Regions from separate parts of the Pseudomonas sp. AB39(2026) genome, predicted to be linked through region 1. Evidence: riboswitches for the same ligand, from Rfam matches in the RefSeq annotation. Region 1 holds a riboswitch; each other region holds the start of a gene.
The links. Region 1 has a riboswitch for cobalamin ahead of ACSAMW_RS01335 (ABC transporter substrate-binding protein). Riboswitches for the same ligand answer to the same signal wherever they lie in the genome.
Positions count from the first base shown of each region.

Region 2: another riboswitch for cobalamin. It lies ahead of ACSAMW_RS03405 (CbtB domain-containing protein); the one in region 1 lies ahead of ACSAMW_RS01335 (ABC transporter substrate-binding protein).
Region 3: another riboswitch for cobalamin. It lies ahead of cobO (cob(I)yrinic acid a,c-diamide adenosyltransferase); the one in region 1 lies ahead of ACSAMW_RS01335 (ABC transporter substrate-binding protein).

Region 1 is NZ_CP195212.1:310,686-318,602, forward strand. Features, by position in the region: gene ACSAMW_RS01320 (TonB-dependent siderophore receptor) at 1-950, shown strand, start outside; gene ACSAMW_RS01325 (ABC transporter ATP-binding protein) at 966-1,742, opposite strand; gene ACSAMW_RS01330 (FecCD family ABC transporter permease) at 1,739-2,746, opposite strand; gene ACSAMW_RS01335 (ABC transporter substrate-binding protein) at 2,743-3,750, opposite strand; cobalamin riboswitch at 3,916-4,104, opposite strand; gene ACSAMW_RS01340 (hybrid sensor histidine kinase/response regulator) at 4,220-6,241, shown strand; gene ACSAMW_RS01345 (DUF2254 domain-containing protein) at 6,337-7,629, shown strand; gene ACSAMW_RS01350 (metal ABC transporter substrate-binding protein) at 7,632-7,917, opposite strand, start outside.
Region 2 is NZ_CP195212.1:770,156-778,072, reverse strand. Features, by position in the region: gene metH (methionine synthase) at 1-1,018, opposite strand, end outside; gene ACSAMW_RS03430 (acyltransferase family protein) at 1,247-2,281, shown strand; gene nfuA (Fe-S biogenesis protein NfuA) at 2,339-2,923, shown strand; gene cobM (precorrin-4 C(11)-methyltransferase) at 2,967-3,716, opposite strand; gene ACSAMW_RS03415 (cobalamin biosynthesis protein) at 3,751-4,152, opposite strand; gene ACSAMW_RS03410 (CbtA family protein) at 4,162-4,848, opposite strand; gene ACSAMW_RS03405 (CbtB domain-containing protein) at 4,859-5,047, opposite strand; cobalamin riboswitch at 5,129-5,330, opposite strand; gene ACSAMW_RS03400 (type 1 glutamine amidotransferase domain-containing protein) at 5,463-6,014, opposite strand; gene ACSAMW_RS03395 (MBL fold metallo-hydrolase) at 6,260-7,243, shown strand; gene ACSAMW_RS03390 (hypothetical protein) at 7,407-7,544, opposite strand; gene ACSAMW_RS03385 (hypothetical protein) at 7,647-7,901, opposite strand.
Region 3 is NZ_CP195212.1:1,415,423-1,423,339, reverse strand. Features, by position in the region: gene ACSAMW_RS06160 (AI-2E family transporter) at 1-1,074, shown strand; gene hda (DnaA regulatory inactivator Hda) at 1,182-1,889, shown strand; gene ACSAMW_RS06150 (C40 family peptidase) at 2,303-2,962, shown strand; gene ACSAMW_RS06145 (C40 family peptidase) at 3,101-3,655, shown strand; gene ACSAMW_RS06140 (PQQ-dependent sugar dehydrogenase) at 3,681-4,988, opposite strand; cobalamin riboswitch at 5,083-5,294, shown strand; gene cobO (cob(I)yrinic acid a,c-diamide adenosyltransferase) at 5,431-6,042, shown strand; gene ACSAMW_RS06130 (cobyrinic acid a,c-diamide synthase CobB) at 6,039-7,349, shown strand; gene bluB (5,6-dimethylbenzimidazole synthase) at 7,346-7,917, shown strand, end outside.

The sequences.
Region 1 (7,917 bases):
CCACGTTCGACCCGCACGTAATTCCTCGGCCCTCGCTGGGTACTCGCCAGCCCTACCGAAGCACTTTCACGGCCACGGAGGAATCGGTCTATGCCGCCGCGCGCTTCAACCCCATCGACCCGCTGCACGTGATCCTGGGCAGCCGGGTGAGCTGGTACGACTACGACAACCGCTCTGGCTCGGGGGACTACAAGGTTACGAGGGAAGTCACGCCCTATGCCGGCGTGGTCTACGACCTGAACGACACCTATTCGGTGTACGCCAGCTATACGGAAATCTTCAAGCCGCAGACAGAACAGGACACCGCCGGTAGCGCACTCGAGCCCACTACCGGAAAGAGTTACGAACTGGGCCTCAAGGCAGAATATTTCGAAGGCGACCTGAATGCCTCGGTGGCACTGTTCGACATGACCCAGGAAAACCGCGCCTACCGCCTGGAAAACCAGCCCACCAGTTGTTCCAGCCAGAACCGCAGTTGCTATGAAGCGGCGGGTGAAGTACGCAGCCGAGGTATCGACACCGAAGTTACCGGCGCCCTTACCCCTAACTGGAACCTGAGCGCCTCCTACACCCTGGTGCTAAGCCAGTTCGTGAAAGACGCCAGCCACCGCGACGGCGAACTGTTCGCCCCCAACCAGCCGCGGCATCTGTTCAAGGTGGCGACCAACTACCAGCTGAGCGGCGCTTTGAGCCAATGGCGTGTAGGCGGGGATGTGCTGGCCCAAAGCGAAACCTACAACAAGCTGGGCAATGGCAGCCACTCGGTGCAGGATCGCTACGCCGTAGTGGGGCTTATGGCAGGGTACCGCTTCAACGACCACTGGGATGGCCGCGTGAACCTCAATAACGTGTTCGACCAGCGTTACTGGCAGGGCATTCCCATCGCGACCGGGGCAGGCGTGTATGGAGACCCGCGCAATGTGATGTTTAGCCTTAAATGGACGTTGTAATGCTGCACGGGCTGGCTAGAGAGGGCTGAACACCAGCGCCCTCGTTCCATCCTCCAGGTCCTGCAACCACCGGCCTTTTACGCCGAAGGTCTCGGCCAGGCACTCGTCGGTCAGCACCTGGGCCGGTACGCCGAGTGCGACCAGGCGGCCTTTGTCCAGCACCGCCAGGCGGTCGCAGGTCAGTGCCTGGTTCAGGTCGTGCAAGGCAATCACAGTGGTCACCGGCAATTGGTTGATCAGCCGCAACAACGCCAGCTGCTGGCGGATGTCCAGGTGGTTGGTGGGCTCGTCCAGCATGAGCAGGCGCGGCTGTTGGGCCAGTGCACGAGCGATATGAGCGCGCTGGCGTTCTCCCCCGGACAGGCTGTGCCAGAGGCGGTTGCCCAGGTGTTCCAGGCTCACGGCGGCCAGCGCCTCGTGCACCAACTGCTCATCCAGCGGGCGCCACGGCGCCATGGGCGATAGCCACGGTGTGCGGCCTAGCGCAACGGCGTCGTGTACACGCAAGCGGTCACTGGTATCGGCCTGTTGCTGGACCACGGCCAGAGTACGGGCTACATCCCGACGGCTTAAGCGGTGCAGGTCGCGCCCTTCCAGCTCGACCCGGCCCTGCGTGGGCGAAGCAATACCGGCCAGTAGCTTGAGCAGGGTGGATTTGCCCGACCCGTTGGGGCCGACGATGCCCAGCTTTTCACCAGGTTCAAGGGTCAGGCTCACCCCTTGAAGCAAGCAAGCACCCCGCACCGTCAACCCCAGGTTGTGACAGGCCAGAAGCGGCGCAGAGGTGTTCATCGCCGGTGGCTCCCGTGCAACAGCAAGGCCGCGAACACGGGCGCACCCACCAGTGCGGTGATGACGCCGATCGGCAATGCCTGGCCTTTGATCAACTGGCGTGACAGCACGTCCGCAGCCATCAGAAACACCGCACCGGCCAAGGCAGACAGCGGAACCAGCAGGCCATGCCCTGGGCCTACCCGCAAGCGCACCGCATGGGGAATCACCAGCCCCACAAACCCGATGGACCCCACCAGCGACACCATCACCGCGGTGACTAGCGCAGCGCAGGTCATCAACAGCACCTGCAACTGGCGCACCGACACGCCCAGTGAAGCGGCCGAGTCGGCGCCGAAGGTGAAGGCATCCAGTGCTCGCCGCTGCCACCAGCACACACCCAGCCCTAGCAGCGCGACGGGTACCGCCAGTGCCACTGCCGGCCAGCGTACCCCGCTCAAATTGCCCATCAGCCAGAACAGAATGCCCCGGGCCTGTTCGGCGTTGGCTGAGCGGGCGATCACAAACGCCGTGAGGGCGTTGAACAGTTGGGAGCTGGCAATGCCTGCCAGGATGATCAGCCCTGCGCTGCCACTGGCGCGCGACGCGCGGGCCAGCACGATAACCAGGGTAAAGGCCAGCAGTGCCCCGAGAAATGACCCTACTGATAGTGAGATCAAGCCACCGCCGATACCCAGTACCGATACCAGCACCGCGCCGGTAGACGCGCCGGCCGAAATGCCCAGTAGGTAGGGCTCGGCCAGGGGGTTGCGTAATAACGCTTGCAGTATCACCCCGCAGATGGCCAGGCCTGCGCCACAGGCAGCCGCTACCAAGGCGCGTGGCAGGCGGTAATTCCACACAATACCCACGTCGATGGGGTCCAGCGGGTAATGAGCCCCGGCCAACTGGTTGGCCAATACCTTCAGCACCTGGCCAAACGGCAGGGCTGTTTCGCCCATGGCCGTGGCAGCCAGTAGCGCCCCAGACAGCAGCAGGAGGCTCCACCCCCAACCTGGCCTCATGGGCGGTAGTGCTCCCGGGCTTCGGCCAGCTGTTCGATACCGTCGAACAGGCGGGTACTGGCCTGTAACGCATCGGCGTCAACGATCAGGATGCGATCATGCTTGACGGCGTCCATGTTGCGTGTGACTGGGTCGCTTTTGAGAAACGCCAGCTTCTTCTGGTAGTCGTCGGCCGGGAAGCGGCGACGCTCCATACGTGCGATCACGATAAAGTCGGGGTTGGCCTTGGCCAAAGTTTCCCAGCCCACGGTCGGCCATTCTTCAGTGGACGTGACCACGTTGCGTATCCCCACGGCGTTGAGCAGGTAATCGGCCACGCCTTGCTGGCCAGCCACGAAGGGGTCTGTGGCCAGGGCTGCGCTGGAGAACCACACCACCGCCGTAGGTGCTTTGACGGCGCTGGCCTGGGCACGTGCCGCCGCGCGCGCAAGCCGTGCCTTGTAATCCGCCACCAAGGCTTGGCCACGGTGGTCCACGTCGAAGATTTTTGCCAGCTCAAGCACGCTGGTGTAGAGCGTGTTGATATCAAAAGCTTGCAAGCGCGTACCGTCTGCGCCTTTGAGGTTGTCCTTGCCGACACAGTCGGAGGGCATCAGGTAGGTAGGGATGTTGAGGTCGTGGAACTGCTCTCGCGTACCTACCGCGCCTTGGGGGCCGACCATCCATTCGAACTGAACCGCTACCAGCTGGGGGCGCTTGCCAATGACGGCTTCGAAGCTGGGCTCGTTGTTGGCCAGGCGTTCCACCTTGGCATTTAGGGCGGCATATTCAGGCTTAACCGCATCGAACCACAGGGACGTGCCCACCAGGCGATCACCCAAGCCCAATGCGTAGAACAGCTCCGTTCCGGCCTGGCCGATGGTGACCGCACGCACCGGTGCCTGGTCGAACGTTAGAGCCTTGCCGCAGTTCTGCACGGTGAGTGGGTACTGGGTAGGGGCTGCCAGAGCGGATGTGGCAATGCTTGCCAACAAGGCAAGGGCAGGATAGGCAGGCAGTTTCACAGGCAAACGCTCCTGAAAGGGCAGAGGGGGCGCAGTGCAAAAAAGACCTGCCCGCAAGCGCTGCCTGGCCAGGGGCGGGCGCACGGGGGTGCCTTTTCCGGACACCCCGCCGGTAAGTGATTGATTAGGCTGTGGACGAAAGGTCGGCAAGCGTAGCCAGCTGTCGTGCACAGCTTAAGGCCGGCAGGTCTCCTGACTGGCGTTTCCCCGCCGCCCCAGCCTTCCCAGGCAAAGCCCAGTGGCATGTATGGAGCAGGCTCGGCGCCTACAGTTGCGGGGGCAGTTCCGTTTTGGGCCTGAGCCCTTCGGATTCCCTGTTAGTTCCTTTCGGAAACCGGCGCCGGAATAGTAAACCATTGCGGTGTATTGGCAACCCGGCCAGGGCAATGGTCATACAAAGCCTGGGGCCAAACCGGTATCATGGCCCAGCCGACATCGGCACGCATTGAGCGAGAGGGTAGTAACGGCTATGCATCAGCACTTCTGCCTTGAGGGCGGCGGGGAATGTGGCGAACGGCTGCGCGCCTTGGACTGGGCCCACAGTGCCCTTGGCCCGGTGGCTCAATGGCCGCTGTCCCTGAAAACGGCCGTGCAGATCGTGCTCAGCTCGCAGTTTCCCATGATGGTGCATTGGGGGCCGGCGCTTATTACCTTCTACAACGATGCCTACGCGCCCAGCCTGGGCCATAAGCACCCTGGCCACCTTGGGCAGCCCGCCCGGGAATGGTGGGCCGAGATGTGGGACCAGCTCACGCCTATTTTCGATCAGGTTCTAGGGGGGCAAGCGTTTTACGTGGAGGACGCTCGCTACACGCCCGACCGCGATGGCGTGGCCGAAGAAGCGTTCTTCACCCATTGCCACAGCCCCCTGTGGGATGACAACGGCAAGGTGGCCGGCATCTTTCTGGTAGTGACCGAAACCACACGGGGTATTCTGGCCGAGCGGCGCCTTAAGGAGCTGAACGCTCACCTTGAAGGGGTGGTGGCCGAACGCACCGAAGACCGCAACGCTTTGTGGCAGCTGTCCCAGGACCTGATGCTGCGCTGCACCGTAGAAGGCGTGATCACGGCGGTCAACCCGGCCTGGACCCAACTGTTGGGCTGGACAGAGGCCGAGTTGCTGGGCAACACCCTGTTCGCCTTCATACATGACCACGATCAGGTGAGCACGGCCCAGGAAGCTCGTGACCTGGGTAATGGCATGGAATACTCACGGCTGGACAACCGCTACCGGCACAAGGATGGCAGTTACCGCTGGATCAGTTGGTCCAGCCGCGCAGGTGATGGCGTGATCAACGCTGTAGGCCGCGACATCACCCAGGACAAGCAACGCATCGAAGCCCTGGCCGCTGCCGAAGAGGCCATGCGGCAATCACAGAAAATGGAAGCCGTAGGTCAGTTGACCGGTGGTGTAGCCCATGACTTCAACAACCTGCTGACCATTATTCGGTCGTCAGTGGACTTTCTCAAACGTCCCGCGCTGAGCGAAGAGCGGCGGCAGCGCTACCTTACGGCTGTCTCCGATACTGTGGAGCGTGCCAGCAAGCTCACGGCCCAGCTTCTGGCCTTCGCCAGGCGGCAGGCGCTCAAGCCTGAAGTGTTCGAGGTGGGCGCCAAGTTGCATGCCCTGGCGGACATGCTCAACACCCTGATGGGCGCCCGTATTACCGTTATCACCGAGCTGCCCGTCACGGCCTGTTTCATCGAAGCCGATACCAATCAGTTTGAAACGGCCCTAATCAACCTGGCGGTCAATGCACGAGATGCCATGGACGGTGCGGGCACGCTTATTGTGGAGTTGCGCCACGGCGTTCCGCTGCCAGCGATTCGCGGCCATGCCCCGGCCGCCGGCCCCTTTGCCGAAATTGCCCTGACTGACACGGGCGAGGGGATTTCGGACGATACGGTGGCCCGTATTTTCGAGCCGTTTTTCACCACCAAGCAGGTAGGCAAAGGGACTGGGCTGGGGCTCTCCCAAGTATTCGGGTTTGCCAAACAGTCGGGCGGTGATGTCACGGTGACCAGTGTTGTGGGCCAGGGCGCACGTTTTAGCCTGTACCTGCCGGAAGTCCAGGTGCAGGTGGCGCCGTATACCCCTGTGCCAACCGTAACGCAAGCGGCTCTGGGCACGGGGCAGCGCGTGCTCGTGGTGGAGGACAATATCGAGGTGGGCCGCTTTGCCACCCAGATGCTAGAAGACCTGGGCTACTCCCCTACGTGGGCCGTGAATGCCGAAGACGCAGTGGCCCTGCTGGGCCAGCACGGTGCCGGCTTCGATGTGGTGTTCTCTGATGTGGTGATGCCGGGCATGGGCGGCATCGAGCTGGCCAAATGGCTGGTGTCGAACTTGCCACAGCTTCCCGTGGTGCTGGCCACCGGGTACAGCCATGCGCTGGCCCTGGGCGGTGCTCAGGGCATCGAGCTGCTGCACAAGCCTTACTCCACTGAAGAGCTGGGCCAGGTGCTCAAACGGGTGATCACCAAGGCCTGAAACTTTCCTGCACGGCGCGTACCCAATGGCCAGGTAGCGGCCCAAGGCGCAACGCCTGCCTGCTGTGTCTGCCTCCTTCTGCCAAGGTACGTTCCATGATTGCTCGATGGCGCTGGGCCGCGCGTCAACTGACCAAGCGCCTATGGTTCCGGGCCAGCCTGTTCTCCCTGGTCGGTGTAGCGACCGCGCTGCTGGCGATCCTGTTCAGGGATTTGGTACCCCCGTCCCTCCCAGCCAAGGTAGGGGCCGATTCGGTCGACAAGATCCTGTCCATCATTGCCTCCAGCATGCTGGCCGTGACTACCTTTTCTCTTAGCACCATGGTGAGTGCCTATAGCGCGGCCAGCAGTGGTGTGACCCCTCGTGCGACGACCTTGGTGATGGAGGACACCACCACCCAGAACGCTTTGGCCACGTTCATCGGGTCGTTTCTGTTCAGCTTGGTGGGCATCATCGCGCTTAGCACAGGCGCGTATGGAGCGCAGGGCAGGGTGGTGCTGTTTGCCGTAACGATCATCATGGTCATCCTGATCGTTTATACCTTGCTGCGCTGGATCGACCACCTATCGCGGCTGGGCCGGGTAGGCGAAACCATCGACCGCGTAGAGGCCGCTGCCCTTCAGGCCATGGAGCGCCGTGCCCGCTGGCCCTGTCTGGGCGGTGAGCACTACCCTGAACACCTGCAGTTGCCGCCGGGCACGCTCACCGTTGCCAGCCCCACCACCGGCTATGTGCAGCACATGGATGTAGAAGCCCTCGGTGCCCTCGCTCAAGCCCACGACGTGAGCCTGTACATGGACGTATTGCCTGGCACGTTCCTGCACGTTGGCACCCTCATCGCCCAGGTCGTGCCCCGCAAGCCTGGCGCGCGGGTGGACCTTGAAGCACTTGGCGCTCAGGTGCTGGAGGCCCTCAGCCTTGCGGTACGCCGTACATTCGAGCAGGACCCTCGCTTTGGGCTGGCAGTGCTGGGCGAAATTGCCTCCCGAGCCTTGTCGCCCGCCACCAATGATTCAGGCACGGCCATCGATGTGATCGGCCGAGGCGTGCGGTGTTTCACCCAGTGGTCAATGCTAAAACGTGATACTGAGCCTCCCCAGGAGCAATGCCGAGGGGTTTACCTGCACCCGCTAAAGGTGGCGGACCTGTTCGACGATTTCTTTACCCTTATCGCTCGCGACGGCGCGGGTTTGTTGGAAATCGACATACGCCTGGTCAAGGCTTTGGCCAGCTTGGCGCAGATCGATCCGTCTACTTTCGCCCCGGTGTGCCGGGCCCATACGGCCTTGCTGCTCAAGCGGGCCGACCACGCATTGATGCTGCAGGAAGAGAAAGACCAGTTGCGCGCTGTGGCCAGTAGCCTGGGCCTGCTATCAGGCCCAGCGTGATATCAGCGAGCGTCAGGCGGTGGCGTGCCCATGGCCGACACCAAGTGGTCCACGTTGTAGCGGAACATGCGGGCGTAGGTTGACGCGGGGCCGTTGGGGCCACTCAGCGCCTCCACATAGAGCGCACCACCGGGCCGTGCGCCACTGGCCGCAGCGATCTGCTGGACCAGCCGCGGGTCGGCGGCGTTTTCGAAGAAATAGGCTGCCACGTGTTCGCGCTTGATCTGTTGTATCAGCGCCGCCACATCGGCGGCGGAGGCCTCGTTCTCGGTAGAAAAGCCCAGAGGT
Region 2 (7,917 bases), 460 kb from region 1:
GTATGTCAGGAATGGTGCGAGGTGCATGGCGGGCAACAGCCTGGGCGATAGCGGCGATGTGAGCCGGGGTAGTGCCGCAGCAGCCCCCTACAATATTCAGGAAGCCGCTGCGCGCGAACTCTTCCACGGTCTCGGCCATTTGCTCGGGGGATTCGTCGTACTCGCCGAACGCATTAGGCAAGCCCGCATTAGGGTGGGCCGACACGTAGGTTTGCGCTTTAGTGGACAATTCTTCCACGTAAGGGCGCAGCTCTTTGGCGCCCAAGGCACAGTTGAGGCCGATGGAAATGGGGTTGGCATGGCGCACCGAGTTCCAGAACGCCTCGGTGGTCTGCCCGGACAGCGTGCGGCCGGAGGCGTCAGTAATGGTGCCGGAAATCATGATGGGCAGTTCAAAGCCAAGGGCATCGAACACGCCCAGTACCGCAAAGATCGCCGCCTTGGCGTTCAGGGTGTCGAACACGGTTTCGATCAGGATAAGGTCCGCACCGCCCTCGATCAGGCCGCGGGTCGCCTCGGTGTAGTTGGTCACCAGCTCGTCGAAGGTCACATTGCGGTAGCCGGGATTGTTCACGTCCGGAGACAGTGAACAGGTGCGGCTTGTGGGGCCGAGTACCCCGGCTACAAAACGCGGCCGATCTGGCGTTTGCAACGTTTTGGCGTCTGCTACTCGACTTGCCACCCGCGCACCTTCCACATTCAGCTCATAGGCCAGGGCTTCCATGCCGTAATCGGCCTGGGACACCTGCGTGGCGTTAAACGTGTTGGTTTCAAGGATGTCCGCGCCAGCGTCCAGGTAGGCCGCTTCGATTTCGGCAATCACATCGGGGCGTGTGAGCAGCAACAGGTCGTTGTTGCCTTTAACGTCAGTAGGCCAGTCAGCAAACCGTTCGCCACGGTAATCACCTTCTTCGAGCCTGTAGCTCTGGATCATGGTGCCCATGCCGCCGTCGAGGATCAAGATGCGTGAGGCGAGGGCGTCATGCAGGGCAGTCAGGCGAGCGGCGCGGTCAGTCATGGGAAGAAGGCTCTGGTACGGACGGTAAAAGCGAGATGATAGCAAACCTGAGCCACATTGCATCAAGGAGCGCGTTATCATGAAACTGATTCATGTTGTTAGGATGGATATAAGGTTCCTGCCTGAAGGAAATATGAAACTTCCGACCTTTCTGCAAGCGCGCCAGTCCCATGCATGAGATCGCGCCTTCTGGGCGTGGAAAGTGTTCTTGTTACAAAGGGTATGTGGATGTTGATTTCTGTTCAGGCGCTGCGCGCCATCGCTGCGTGGATGGTGGTCTGCCATCACTTCATGCAGGTGTTTTTCAATTTTGAGTCCAAAGGCCCCATAGGCCATTTTTTCTCGTCCAAAGGGTCGGTAGGCGTAGACATCTTTTTTGTGATCAGCGGGCTCGTTATCTACTTGTCCACCTATGACAAACCCATTCAGCCCCGCGAATTTCTACTCAACCGCGCCATTCGCATTATTCCGGCCTATTGGTTTTACACCGCAGCCATGGGCTTGCTCCTGTACACCGTAGGGCATGAGATGCCACATGCCGTGGTGGACTGGCCTACCTTTATCTTCTCGCTGTTGTTCATTCCCTCGGAAAACCCAGGCGGGTACGGGCTTTACCCCACCTTGAACGTAGGCTGGACACTTAATTACGAGATGTTCTTTTACGCGGTGTTCTCGCTGGCGTTCTTTGCACCCAAGGCCTGGCGTTTGCCCATGGTAGGTGTGGTACTGCTGGCAGGTAGCGAAGTGCTGAGCCGCGTAGGCCTCACAGGAAGGTTCTATGCCAACAACATCATGTATGAGTTCCTGCTGGGGATTGCCATCGGCGTCGCGTGGCGCCGGGGCTGGGTGCGTAGCGGCCTGATCTTTCCAGTGACATTGATCCTGGCCAGCATGGCAATCATCTACCAACTGGAGCCTACGAACCGCCTGTTGAACTGGGGCTTGCCGAGTGCAGGTATTGTCCTGGGCTGCCTGGCCTTGGAACCTCGGTTCTCCCATAACCGTGTGCTCAAATCCCTGGGTGACTGCTCTTACTCCGTTTATCTGGTTCACCTCCTGGTACTGTACGCAGGCTGGTTCATGACCGAGCGGCTGGGCGCAAACCCTTATATGGTGTTCGGGCTGTTCTGCGTGCCAACCATCCTGGCGGTGTCCTGGCTGAGTTATCAATGGCTGGAAAAACGCTTGTATGGGCGTATGAAGGCTTGGATCGTAGGTGCGCCTACCAGGCAGGCTGTGCCTTTAACCCGACAAAATTACTAGGACTTTCTCCAACGGCAGGTTTGCCGTAAACTGCCTGCCAGCCTGTGAGGAACCTACATGAGCACCATCACCATTACCGACGCCGCCCAGGACTACCTGGGCGACCTGCTGAACAAGCAGAACACACCAGGTATCGGCATCCGTGTGTTTATCACCCAGCCGGGTACTCAATACGCCGAAACCTGTATTGCCTACTGCAAGCCAGGGGAAGAAAAGCCTGACGACACGCCGATCGGGCTGGCCAGCTTCACCGCCTGGATCGATGCCATCAGCGAGCCTTTCCTGGCGGATGCATTGGTGGATTACGCCACGGACCGCATGGGCGGACAGCTCACCATCAAGGCACCCAACGCTAAGGTGCCGATGGTCAACGAAGACAGCCCCATCGACGAGCGCATTAATTACTACCTGCAAACCGAGATCAACCCAGGCTTGGCCAGCCACGGGGGCCAGGTCAGCCTGATCGAAGTGGTTGAGGACGGTGTGGCCGTGCTTCAGTTCGGGGGCGGTTGTCAGGGCTGTGGCCAGGCTGACGTTACCCTGAAGGAAGGCATAGAGCGCACGTTGCTGGAGCGGATTCCTCAGCTCAAGGGCGTCCGCGACGTGACCGACCATTCCCAGCGCGAGAATGCTTACTATTGATAACCTCGGGCTACGCAGACGGCGTAGCCCATTTCTATCTCTCTTATTCGGCCCGATACAAGTGCGCGCGCCCAGCGCGGTACAAAGCGGACTCTTCAAACACCTCATTGCCCAGTACCCAGCCCACGATGATCAACGCCGAGCGCTGAAAGCCCTTACCTGCGGCCTGGGCTTGGATCGTGCCGAGGGTGCCTGTAACCCAGTCTTGCTCAGGCCACGTGGCTTTGTGCACCACTGCAACAGGACAATCGACTCCATAACTGGGCATCAGGGTGTTCACAATAGCCGGCAAGTGGCTGACCCCCAAATGAATGGCCATGGTCGCTTGGTGACGCGCCAGATCCGCCAAGGCCTCGCCTGCGGGCATCGGGGAGCGCGTACCATAGCGCGTGAGGATGACAGTCTGGGACACCCCTGGCAGAGTGAGCTCTGCCTCCAACAACGCGGCACATGCGGCGACAGCTGTCACACCCGGGACAATTTCAAACGGTATGCCCAAGGCCCTCAGGTGCCGGATCTGCTCACCCACGGCGCCGTAGAGGCCAGGGTCACCAGAATGCACGCGTGCGACATCCTGCCCACGGGAGTGGGCCTGGGCGATTTCCTGGACGATGGCCTCCAGGTCCAGCGCCGCACTGTTGATTACACGCTCTGCACGATGGCCCTCCAGTAATACTTCGGGCACTAGAGAGCCTGCATAAATGATCACAGGGCACTGACGCAGCAGACGCAAGCCTTTAACAGTGATCAGGTCGGGATCGCCGGGGCCGGCGCCGATAAAATAGACGGTCATTGCAGGTTGGCTGCCTATGAAGGTTGAGTAAATTTCATGTTGCGATGGCCAGGGCGACCGTTGCATGGCTGGCACAGAGCCTGGCCAGGTACAACTTGGGTGTTCGCTGGCTGAGCGCCTCGCAATGGGCCAATGCGGCACTTTCCGCCAGGCCAAGGCAACCGGTATGTTGCAGGCTCACCCATGAGCGGTGGCTCAGCAGCGGCTCGTAGGGCGCCAGGGCACTGGCCGAGTAGCCTGATAACGGCAAGCCCTGACTCACTGCAAGGGCTACCAGCCCAGGTTCGCCGCATTTTCTGTCCAGCGAGGCAATGCCCTGCACGTCACATAGCGTAGCGCCCACTTGGGCAAGGGCCTGTTCCAGTAGCGCTTGCAACACCTCTACAGGGCAGCCCCTGCGGCAGCCAAGCCCTGCGACCAGCCAGGGATGCCCCATAACCAGTGATCAGGCCCGCGCCGAACGGCGGAACAGCCAGGCCGTTGCACTCCCGAGCGCCAACCAGAACGCCACGTTGGTCAACTGCGCTGCCCAGCGGAATTGGGCTTCCAGCGCCTCGGGCGCGAGGCTTTCATGGATGGCCGGTTGAGGGGCGCCGACCAGGTGAGGGATCACGAGCAGCACAGCCCCAGCCAGCTTCAAGGGCCATCCCCGGGCAAACACCATCAGCGCCAGCGCCACGGCAGTGGAAGCCGCTGTACCGACCCACCAGACCTGGCGTGAAGCGAGGTCGGCTGCAGCGGTGCCTGGCAGTTCCGGCGGAAGGCCCAACGTGGGCGCCAAGGTAAACACAGCATAGCCGGCAAGGCCCCAGAGCAGCCCTTCAGCCGTGCGGCCCGGCGCACGCAGCGTATACAGCCCGGCCAGCATCAGCCCGAAGCCCACGGCAACCACCAGGTTGCCGCCGGTGGTGGACAGCACGCGCTGCCAGCCGTCTTCAGGCTCCCAGGCGGCTTCTTCATGGACGTGCTCGGCGGTGTTGGCACCTCCATGCTCATGGCCGGCAGGGGCTGCGTGCTCATAGGTTTCGGCCGTATGAATCAGCGGCGTAAGCCACAGGCTTTGCATCACCGTCAGCAACAGCGCCGCGAACAACCCCGCAAAGCCGGCGGTGCGCAGAATACGTGTAATCATGGCAAGCACCTTAGTGGCAAGGGAATGCAGCGCTATGGCGCGTATCATGTGCAGCATTGTGCACGGCAGGCAGGTGGGAGAACCCGGCAAAATAGACCAAGCCAGCGCCTAACACGGTGGCCAGGCACGCCGCAGCAATACGCTGGGTGAGGGTAGCAGCAGGTTGAGCAACGAGATGGCTTGTAGCGTGGGCGGACATGGCGCTTCCCTCAGGTAAAGGACAGGCAGGCGCCGAAACCCTGCCAAAGGCGGGGCCGGACAGCCCGCCCACCGCAGGTGTGTCAATGATGTCCGTCGGGCCGGTCTCCGGGCTTGCGAGGGGCAACACCGTAGTGTTGACGGTCCGCTTCCCCTTCCCATGCCTGGCACAGTGGATATGAAGCGCGCTCGCTTACCGTTGCGGGGGCAGCACCGGACTGGCCTGGCGGCGCACCGGTTTCCCGTTTCACCCTGTGAAGGGCACCCGAACGAAAGGTGTAAGCAAAGCATGCCCTCGAGGGAGCGTCAAACAGGAAAAACAAAGTTCTTCACGGGGTCTGGACAATAACGTCCTCAGTGATCCGTGAAGAACCTAAAAAAGCCCGCTTGCGCGGGCAAATGAATACGGGGCTTTATTACGCGGCTTGCAGCGCCTCGATAATGGCCTGATTAAATGCAGGCAGGTCATCTGGGGTGCGGGACGTGATTAGCGTCCAGCCGTTGGCACCACATTTGAATACCTCAGTGTCTTCCCACCCTGCCGCCTTGGCATTGAGCAGGTCAGTTTTCACGCTAGGGTAAGACGTTAGAGTCTTGCCTTCGATCACGCCTGAATCGATCAGCAGCCAAGGGCCGTGGCAGATTGCGGCAACGGTTTTGCCTGCGTCAGCGAACGCCTTTACCAAAGCCTGAGCATCTTTGTCCTGGCGCAGGGTGTCAGCGTTGACGGTACCGCCAGGAATCACCAAGGCGTCAAAATCATCAGCCTTGAGGTCTGCCAGTTTTGCCGTGGATTCCACGGTCCGGTCTTTCTCAGTGTCCTGTACGAAGGTCTGCGTGGTGCCGCCCTTGACCGACGCGTGGGTCACGGTTAGGCCAGCGCCCTTGAGAGCTTCCAGGGGTTTGACCAGCTCGTCGCGCTCGATGCCGGTGTTGGAAGTGATGATCAGTACGCGTTTGCTGCTCATATGAGCTCCTGTAGAAAGGTGGGAAGGTGGCCCTTTGCTGGGCGCCATGGTTTTGGGAAAGCGCCAAGGCAAGCAAAGTTCAGGAAAATTGCGCCCTGTGCAGGCCAGGCACTGGCTGGATGCTTGCCGTGGGCCATGGGGTCTAAGCACGTCAGCCGCCCCTGTTTGAACACCAACGCTCACGGAGCGGGCGGCGCGGGCATCGAATGTGGTTTCATGGCCCAACGCTTTTGAAAGGACCTCTGATGGAACTGATGTTTCTTGGCACCTCCTCTGGCACCCCCACCCGGGCGCGCAACGTCAGTGGCCTGGCGATACTGGCAAGCCAAGGCAAGGCCTGGTACTTGGTTGACTGTGGCGAAGGTACACAGCACCGGCTGCTGCGTACGCCCTTGTCCCTGCGCCAGTTGAGCGGGATCTTCATCACCCACGTGCATGGGGACCACTGTTATGGATTGCCTGGGCTGCTGGCCAGCGCCGGCCTGCAGGGGCGTACCCAGCCTCTGGACATCATTGGCCCGGCCGGTATCAAGGCCTGGTTGCTCAGTACGTTTGATCTCACCGAAACACACGTGCCGTTTCCCTTGCGCTTTCACGCCACACCAAGCCTGGTAACGGGCCCGCCATGGGTCAATGCAGGCTTGAGCGTGAGCGCCACGCCCTTGGCTCACCGTGTGCCTTCGTATGCTTACCGCTTTACTGAAGCCGCCGCTCGCCCCCAGTTGGACCTTGCGCGGCTGGCGGCTGATGGGGTAGCGCGAGGCCCAGCGTGGGGGGCATTGATGCGAGGCGAAGCGGTGCACCACCAGGGCCGAGTACTGACACCCACAGCCTACCTGCGCTTTGAGCAGCCGCCTCAGTGCATCGTAGTGGCGGGGGACAATGCAGAGCCCGCGCTACTTAGGCATGCCTGCGAAGGGGCCCAGGTGCTGGTGCACGAGGCAACCTATACCCAAGCGGTAGCGCGTGGGAAGGAACACCATGGTCATAGCAGTGCAGCGGCGGTTGCCCGCTTTGCCGCCTCAGCTGGGTTGCCTAACCTGGTATTAACCCATTTCAGCCCGCGCTACCAGGTGACTGGCCGGCCTGGCCTGACCCTTGAAGCGCTGAGGGCGGAGGCTGCGGCTCACTATAACGGGACCTTGCTGCTGGCCGCAGACTATGACCGTTACCGGTTGGATAAGGCAGGGGAGTTGCAACGCATAGCGTGTGAAGCTTCGAGCGTTTGATCGACGTGAGCCCTGCCCAGTCTGAGGTACCGGTGCCAGGATAGAGAGAGGGTAGCGCAGACGCATTAAACGCCCAGCCCTCGCCAAAGCTCGCCATCCACCAACATGCACAGCCCTACACACAAGGCCAGGGAAAACCACTGAGCGACTGAAAGGCGCATGGTCAGGCCCACCACAGCCAGGCCAGAGATACCGCCCAGCCGCAGACGCCAGCACAGGCGGCAGCGACCAGCGCACGTTCGGCCCGAAGCACGATAAGGGGCGAGGGAGAAGTAATGCTGTGGTGAGTGTTGCGTTGCATGGCCGATATCCTCTTTTCGTAAAAAGCGTATCGGCGATGGCGTGCTGTTCTTGACTCAAGAAACAACATTTTACTGAAGGGGGTACTCAACGTTGCTGAGCTTTACCATGGATCTGCCGAGCCCCGGGCCGCATGCTGCAGTGCAGCCAGGCGCCGATTGGACACCGTATCGATACGCTCAGCCATGGCTTTGTGCTGGCCCAGGTTTACCAGGCCAAAGTCCGTAAGGCACCGCAGGTAGCCCGTGGCGCGGGCAGCGCTTTCGCGAATCTCTACATAGTCGGCAGCCCTGTCCACGCCTTCGAGCATGTTTCGCCAAGCAGGCGAGTGAATGTCGTCTTGGTGGGGCAATGGCATCGTGAATTCCTCGCTA
Region 3 (7,917 bases), 1.1 Mb from region 1:
ATGACTGACAAGAAAAACTGGTTCTGGTTGGGCATGGCCGTAGTGCTATGCGCGTTTGTGTTTGAGCTTCACGCCATTCTTTCACCGTTTCTGGTGGGCATGCTGATCGCTTACCTGGGTGACCCCTTGGTGGACCGGCTGGAGCGGCTCAAGCTGTCCCGCACACTATCAGTGGTGATCGTATTCGTACTGTTTACCTTGATTGTGATGATTGCGCTGGTGGTGGTGATCCCGATGCTGGCCAAGCAGTTGGTACGGCTGTATGAGCTGACCCCGCAGTTTCTGGACTGGCTGCAAAACACCGCCCTGCCTTGGGTTCAGCATCGGCTAGGGTTGGCGGACGGGTTCTGGAAGTTTGACAAGATAAAGGACGCCGTTTCGGCGCACATGGGCCAGACCACCGATATCGTAGGGTTGGTGCTGGCACGTGCCACGGCGTCCGGCCTGGCGTTGATCGGCTGGCTCGCCAATCTGGTGCTAATCCCGGTGGTAGGGTTCTACCTGCTGCGCGACTGGGATGTGATGATGGCCAAGATCCGTGGCCTGCTGCCGCGTCACCGCGAAGCTCGGATCGTTGCGCTTGCTCACGAGTGCCATGAAGTGCTCGGCGCCTTTGTGCGCGGGCAATTGATGGTGATGGTCGCCCTAGGCGTTATCTACTCAGTCGGCTTGATGCTCACGGGCTTGGAGTTGGGCCTGTTGGTGGGGGTGATCGCCGGGTTGGCCTCTATCGTGCCTTACATGGGGTTCATTACGGGTATCAGTGCGGCCATGGCAGCGGGGCTGTTCCAGTTCGGCCTCGATGGCTGGCACCTGATCGCCATTGGTGCAGTGTTCGCCATTGGGCAGGCCTTGGAAGGGATGGTGCTTACCCCTCTGCTGGTGGGCGATCGCATTGGCCTGCATCCCGTGGCCGTGATTTTTGCCATTCTGGCGGGCGGTGAACTGTTCGGCTTTACCGGCGTATTGCTTGCGCTGCCGGTGGCGGCTGTGATCATGGTGCTTATCCGCCACATGCATGCGCTGTACAAGCAGTCTGAGCTCTACGGTGGCGGCGAGGATCCTCAGCTTTAGGGCTTCACAGGCTGCAGGTGTGTTCACTTGATGTGCATCGTGCTTGCAGCTTCCAGCCAAGCCGCTAGAATTTCCCCCCTTTGAACTGAGGCGTTACCCCGGGCCGCATGAAAGAGCCGATCCAACTCCCGCTGGGTGTGCGCCTGCGCGACGACGCCACCTTTGTGAATTATTATCCCGGTGCCAATGCTGCGGCGCTCGGCTATGTCGAGCGGCTGTGCGATGCAGAGGCGGGGTGGACCGAAAGCCTTATCTACCTATGGGGCAAGCAGGGTGTTGGGCGTACCCACCTGATGCAGGCCGCCTGCCTGCGAATGGAGCAGCAAGGGCAACCGGCGGTTTACCTGCCATTGGCTCAACTGCTGGACCGGGGCATAGGCATTCTTGATTACCTGGCCCAGTACGAGCTGGTGTGCCTGGATGACCTTCAGGTCATTGCCGGCAAGCCAGACTGGGAGGAAGCGCTGTTCCACCTGTTCAATCGCCTGCGTGACAGCGGCCGTCGCCTGCTGATTGCGGCCTCTCATTCCCCTCGAGAATTACCGGTGAAGCTGGCAGACCTCAAGTCTCGGCTCACACTGGCGCTGGTGTTCCAAATGCGGCCGCTGTCAGACGAGGACAAGCTGCGCGCGCTCCAGTTGAGGGCATCTCGGCGGGGCCTGCACCTTACTGATGAAGTAGGACACTTCATTCTTACTCGCGGCAGCCGCAGCATGAGTGCCTTGTTCGACCTGCTGGAGCGCCTGGATCAGGCGTCATTGCAGGCCCAGCGCAAGCTCACCATTCCTTTTCTGAAAGAAACACTAGGCTGGTAGGGCCGTTCGGCGCTGGCCATCAGATAGCCCTGCACATGGCAGGGCTTTTGCTTTCATAAACACTGCTATATAATCCGTCAGCTTTGTGCCGCCAAAGGCCTGTCGCGGGCCCTTGATACCCTTGCTATAGCTTTTCTTTATAGGCACCGGGCACCAAGGGATAAGGCAACAGGCGCCAATCGTGTTCCTGCCTACCTGTAAGCAGCGTAAGCCCGTCGTTCGCCTCTGAATTCTTCATGTTTATCAATGGCTTGCAAATGCTTTGTAGGCGCTGACCGCCTGTCGTACTGCGTGTTTCGCTGCCAGACGTCAGGCAAGGCACCATAAGTCACAAATCGTTCTATAAAATTTGCAAATGGTGCCGATAGTAGGCATATTCGCACCTTCATTAATTTATCGACACGGTCGTGCCCATGCTGAAGCGCTTAGCACCCCTCGTGCCTCTTGCACTTGTTACCCTGTTGTACGGCTGCGCAGCCCAATCTCCGGTTTCGCAACAGCAGGTGTCCACCCCGGTTACTGCCGTACGTGCACCCCTCCCGCAGCCCCATACGTCCATTCCCTCCGGCAAGGTCTCTCCGTTCGATAGCGACGACCTCACGGCAGACCGGGATGACATGCCTGCTTTCTCCAGCACTGCGCCCTACCGCCTGCCGGTACTGGCAGACAGCATCCTGGAACGTGGAAAGTCCCTGATCGGTACGCGCTACCGCTTTGGCGGCACCACTGAAAGCGGTTTCGACTGCACGGGCTTCATCAATTTCCTCTTCCGCGAAGAAGCTGGCATGACCTTGCCCCGCTCAAGTCGCGAAATGATCAACGTTCAGGCGCCCCTGGTCGCGCGTAACAAGCTCAAGCCAGGCGATGTACTGTTTTTCGGCACAACAGGCCGCCGTGGTCGCGTAAGCCATGCCGGTATCTACTTGGGCGATGACCAGTTCATCCACTCCAGCTCACGCCGCAGCGGCGGCGTTCGCGTGGATAACCTGGGTGACAGCTACTGGAGCAAAACCTATATCGAAGCCAAGCGTGTGCTGGCGATGGCGCCCACCACCGAGGTTGCGCGCCGCTAAGCGCAGCGGTGTGTTCGGCCCCGCATGGCGGGGTTAAAAGAGTAGCGACGAGCGGTCACGCTTTCGCTACTCTTTTTTTTTGAATTCAGCGAGTTAAGCGCTACTCTTCACCGGCAGTCGAACTCGGAATCCCTTCTCATGGCTTTCACCTCTTTGCGCCTATTGGCGTTGGCGCCGCTCTTGCTGCTGGCCGCCTGCGCGAGTTCACCACCTCCGCCTCCCAAGCCGGTGGCCGTTGCACCTCGCCCGCTGATGGTTGACCCAACGGATTACTCCTCGGTAAAGGCTGACGACGTATTGTTTCGAGCCATTGGCTTGGTAGGTACGCCGTACCGCTGGGGAGGCAACACGCCTGCCGCTGGCTTCGACTGCAGTGGCCTGATCGGGTTTGTGTACCACGACGCGGCAGGCATCGCGTTGCCACGCACCACCCGTGACCTGATTGCCATGCATTCGCCCACCATCGACCGCAACGCCCTGCGTTCCGGCGACCTGGTATTTTTCTCGACGCAACGCAATGGGCAGGTGAGCCATGCCGGTATCTACGTGGGGGAAGGGCGGTTCGTTCACGCACCGCGCACCGGTGGTACGGTACGCCTGGAATACCTGAACAAACCGTATTGGCAGAAAGCCTACCTGGCTGCCAAGCGGGTGATCCAGCCAGAGCGCTTGGCACAAACAGCACTGCCATAACGGCCCTGGCTGGGCCTGGCCGCTATTACCGGGTCACACGCCATACCTTGTTGCCTACGTCGTCGGCGACCAGCAATCCGCCTTTGTTGTCGCCGACTACACCGACCGGGCGGCCCATGGCTTCTTCCTTGTCATTGAGAAAGCCCGTTAGCAGGTCCACGGGCTGGCCGCTTGGCATGCCGTCGGCAAAGGGGACGAACAACACCTTGTAGCCGCTATGTGGCTTGCGGTTCCAAGAGCCATGCTGGCCAATGAACGCGCCCTTATCAAAAGGTGCCGGCAGTTGGCCGGGCTGGGCGAAGGCTAAACCCAGGGAGGCGGTATGGGGCCCTACCGCAAAATCAGGCGCAATCGCTTTTTGCACCATGTCCGGGTTTCCAGGTTCGACACGCACATCCACGTGCTGGCCGTAGTAACTGAACGGCCAGCCGTAGAACGCGCCGTCCTTTACAGAGGTGATGTAGTCCGGCACCAGGTCGCTGCCGATCTCGTCCCGTTCATTTACGGCTGTCCAAAGCTTGCCAGACGTGGGCTCCCAGGCGAGGCCATTGGGGTTGCGCAAGCCGCTGGCAAACAGGCGCTTTTGCCCAGTGGCAAGGTCCACTTCCCAAATGGCGGCGCGGCCTTGCTCATTGTCCAGGCCATTCTCGGCCACGTTGCTGTTGGAACCCACGGTCGCGTACAGCTTCTTGCCATCGCGGCTGGCAATGATGTTCTTGGTCCAGTGATGGTTGATCGTGCCGGCGGGCAGGTCGGTGACGGTCTGGGCGTCGCTGTCCAGGTGAGTGGCGCCTGGGGTGTAGTTGAAGCGCAGAATCTTGTCCGTGTCTGCTACGTACAGGTTCTGGCCCACCAACGCCATGCCGAAAGGCGAATTGAGGTTTTGCAGGAACACTTCATGGGTTTCCGCTGCGCCGTCGCCATCCTTGTCGCGCAATAGCACGATGCGGTTCGGGCTGGGCACGGCCGCCCCGGCACGCCCCATGACTTTCTCCATCACCCACCCTCGAATCCCTTTGGTGTCGTCGGGTTTGGGTGGCGCGTTGGTTTCTGCTACCAACACATCGCCATTGGGCAATACGTACAGCCAGCGGGGGTGGTTGAGCCCCTCAGCGAAGGCCTTCACCTGGGTGCCGGGCGCAGCCTTGGGCTTGGCGCCCTGGGGCCAACCCACGGCCGGGGCAATATTGACAGTGGGGATCAGGGTCTTGTTGGGTTCGGGGAGTTTAGGTGAAGGGCCTGTACCATCGGCCACTTGCAGTTTCGAGCTTTCGCCGCACGCCGCCACGCTGGCGGCAAGTACAACGGTTAAGGCAAGGCGGGACATGTGCATGGTGTGCTTCCTGGCAGCCGGGTTGTGTACCGTAGAGGCAGCGAGGCGGTGGAGGTTCAACATGTTTAATTGACGCTGTTGGGCCAACCCCTTACCCTGCGCGATTGTTTCAGGTGCCCCGGCCACCTTCGCGCGCCAGGGTGAAACAGGGAAGCCGGTGAGCCTAGGGCAAGGCCGGCGCTGCCCCCGCAACGGTAAGTGAGTGAACACCGCCGCACAGGCCACTGGGATAACCGGGAAGGCGCGCCGGTGGGGTATAACGGCCCCCTCACAAGCCCGGAGACCGGCCTGAAACCTTATCGGGCGAGCGATGCAACCCGCCTTATTACAGTACAGATCGCCGTGCGGGTGAGCGCGGCATCCACGCCATGCTTCCCCGTAGGGCTGAGGCATAGCGTCGGTGCGCACCCGCCAGTGACCGCAGTGAAGGACCTGGCAGCACATGAACGACACTCCCGAGCGTGACGAACGCCACCAGGCCCGTATGGTGCGCAAGAAGGCTGTAATGGACGCCCGTATTGCCGCCTCCCCTGACGAGCGCGGCCTGCTGTTGGTGCTGACCGGAAATGGCAAAGGTAAAAGCAGCTCCGGTTTTGGCATGTTGGCCCGCGCCATGGGCCATGGCATGCGCTGCGGGGTGGTGCAGTTCATCAAGGGGCGCAACTCCACGGGCGAGGAGGCGTTCTTCCGCCGCTTTCCAGAGGAGGTCAGCTTTCATGTGATGGGGGAAGGCTTTACCTGGGAGACCCAGGATCGCCAACGTGACATTGCCGCCGCTGAGGCCGCCTGGGCAGTTGCTAAAGGCTTGCTGGCCGACCCTGCCGTGGATTTCGTGCTGCTTGATGAGCTCAATATCGCCCTCAAGCATGGCTACCTGGATGTGAACGCCGTGTTAGCGGACCTTCAGGCGCGCCCACCCTTGCAACATGCCATCGTTACAGGCCGTACGGCCCGCCCGGAATTGCTGGAGGCGGCTGACACGGTCAGCGAAATCGGCGTGGTCAAACACGCCTTTAAGGCAGGTATCAAGGCACAAAAGGGTATCGAGTGGTGAGTACAGCCCGGCACTGTCCTGCAGTACTCATCGCCGCGCCTGCCTCTGGCCAGGGTAAAACCACGGTCACGGCCGCACTGGCGCGCCTGCATCGCAACCGCGGCCGCAAGGTACGCGTGTTCAAGTGTGGGCCAGATTTTCTCGACCCCATGATTCTCGAGCGTGCCAGCGACGCGCCGGTGTACCAGCTGGACCTGTGGATGGTAGGCGCAGCGCAAAGTCGCCGCCTGCTGTGGGAGGCGGCAGAAACGGCAGATCTGATCCTGATCGAAGGGGTGATGGGGCTGTTCGACGGCCTTCCCTCCAGTGCAGACCTGGCCATCGAACTGGGCGTGCCCGTGCTGGGCGTGATCGACGGTACGGCTATGGCTCAGACCTTCGGTGCGCTGGCCTTGGGTTTGGCCCGCTACCGGCCGGCGTTGTCCTTCGTGGGCGTGCTGGCCAACCGAGTGGGCAGCGAACGTCACAGCCAGCTGTTACGCGACAGCCTCACCGAAGGCCTGCGCTGGTTCGGTGGCTTGCCGCGTGAGCAGGCGATCAACTTGCCCAGCCGGCACCTGGGCCTGGTGCAGGCCAGCGAACTGGAAGACCTGGATCGCCGGCTCGATGCCGCAGCTCAGGCGCTGGCGGCCACCTGCGATGATGCGTTGCCACCCCCTGTGTGTTTCAGCCCCCCTGAGCCTGAGGCCCCGGCGCGGCTGTTGCAGGGCGTACGCGTTGCCATTGCCCGCGACCAAGCCTTCGCTTTCCTTTATAACGCCAACCTGGACGCACTTCGGGCCATGGGTGCCGAGCTGGTCTTCTTCTCGCCCTTGGTTGATGAGGGGCTGCCGCCGTGCGACAGCCTTTACCTGCCGGGCGGCTACCCGGAGTTGCATCACCATCAGCTGGCCGCCAATACCCCGATGCTGGAGGCGATTCGCGGGCACCATCGTGCAGATAAACCGCTGTTGGCCGAATGCGGTGGCATGCTGTACCTGCTGGACGGGCTGACCAGTGTGGAAGGCGAACGCGCCAGCCTTCTTGGGCTGATGCCTGGCGAGGCGGTGCTACAAAAACGCCTGGCTGCACTGGCCTTGCAGGACGTGCAGCTGGATGAGGGGTGCCTGAGAGGGCACACCTACCACCATTCCCTGACCACATCGCCTTGGGCACCTACTACCCGTGGCCGCAGCCCTAACGGCGGGCGAGGTGCCGAGGCGATCTACCGCGTGGGCCGGCTAACGGCCTCCTATGTGCATTTCTACTTTCCGTCCAACCTTGCCGCCAGCGCGGCGTTGCTTCGCCCCGCTGAGGTGGCAGCATGAGCGAGCACGCCTACAGCGACGCGGAGAAAGCAGCCGTGTACCGCGCCATTGCCGAACGGCGGGACATGCGCCATTTCATAGGCGGGGAGGTAGCGCCTGACGTATTGCAACGCCTGCTGCTGGCGGCTCACCAGGCGCCAAGCGTAGGGCTGATGCAGCCCTGGCGCTTTATCCGTATCCGCAGCCTGGCCCTTCGCAGTGCGATTCACCAACTGGTGGAAGAAGAGCGCCTGCGCACGGCCCAGGCCTTGAATGAGCGGGCCGACGATTTCATGGCTCTCAAAGTGCAAGGGGTACGTGAGTGTGCCGAGCTGCTGGTGGTCGCCTTGGCCGACGGCCGCGAACAGCACGTGTTCGGGCGCCGTACGCTACCGGAAATGGACATTGCTTCGCTGTCCTGTGCGGTGCAGAACCTGTGGCTGGCCGCCCGCGCCGAGGGGCTCGGCATGGGCTGGGTGTCTCTGTTCGACCCCGAGCGCCTGAGCGCCTTGCTGAACATACCCGCCGGCGGCAAGCCCTTGGCGGTGCTGTGCCTCGGGCCGGTGGCCCAGTTCTATTCAGAGCCGAT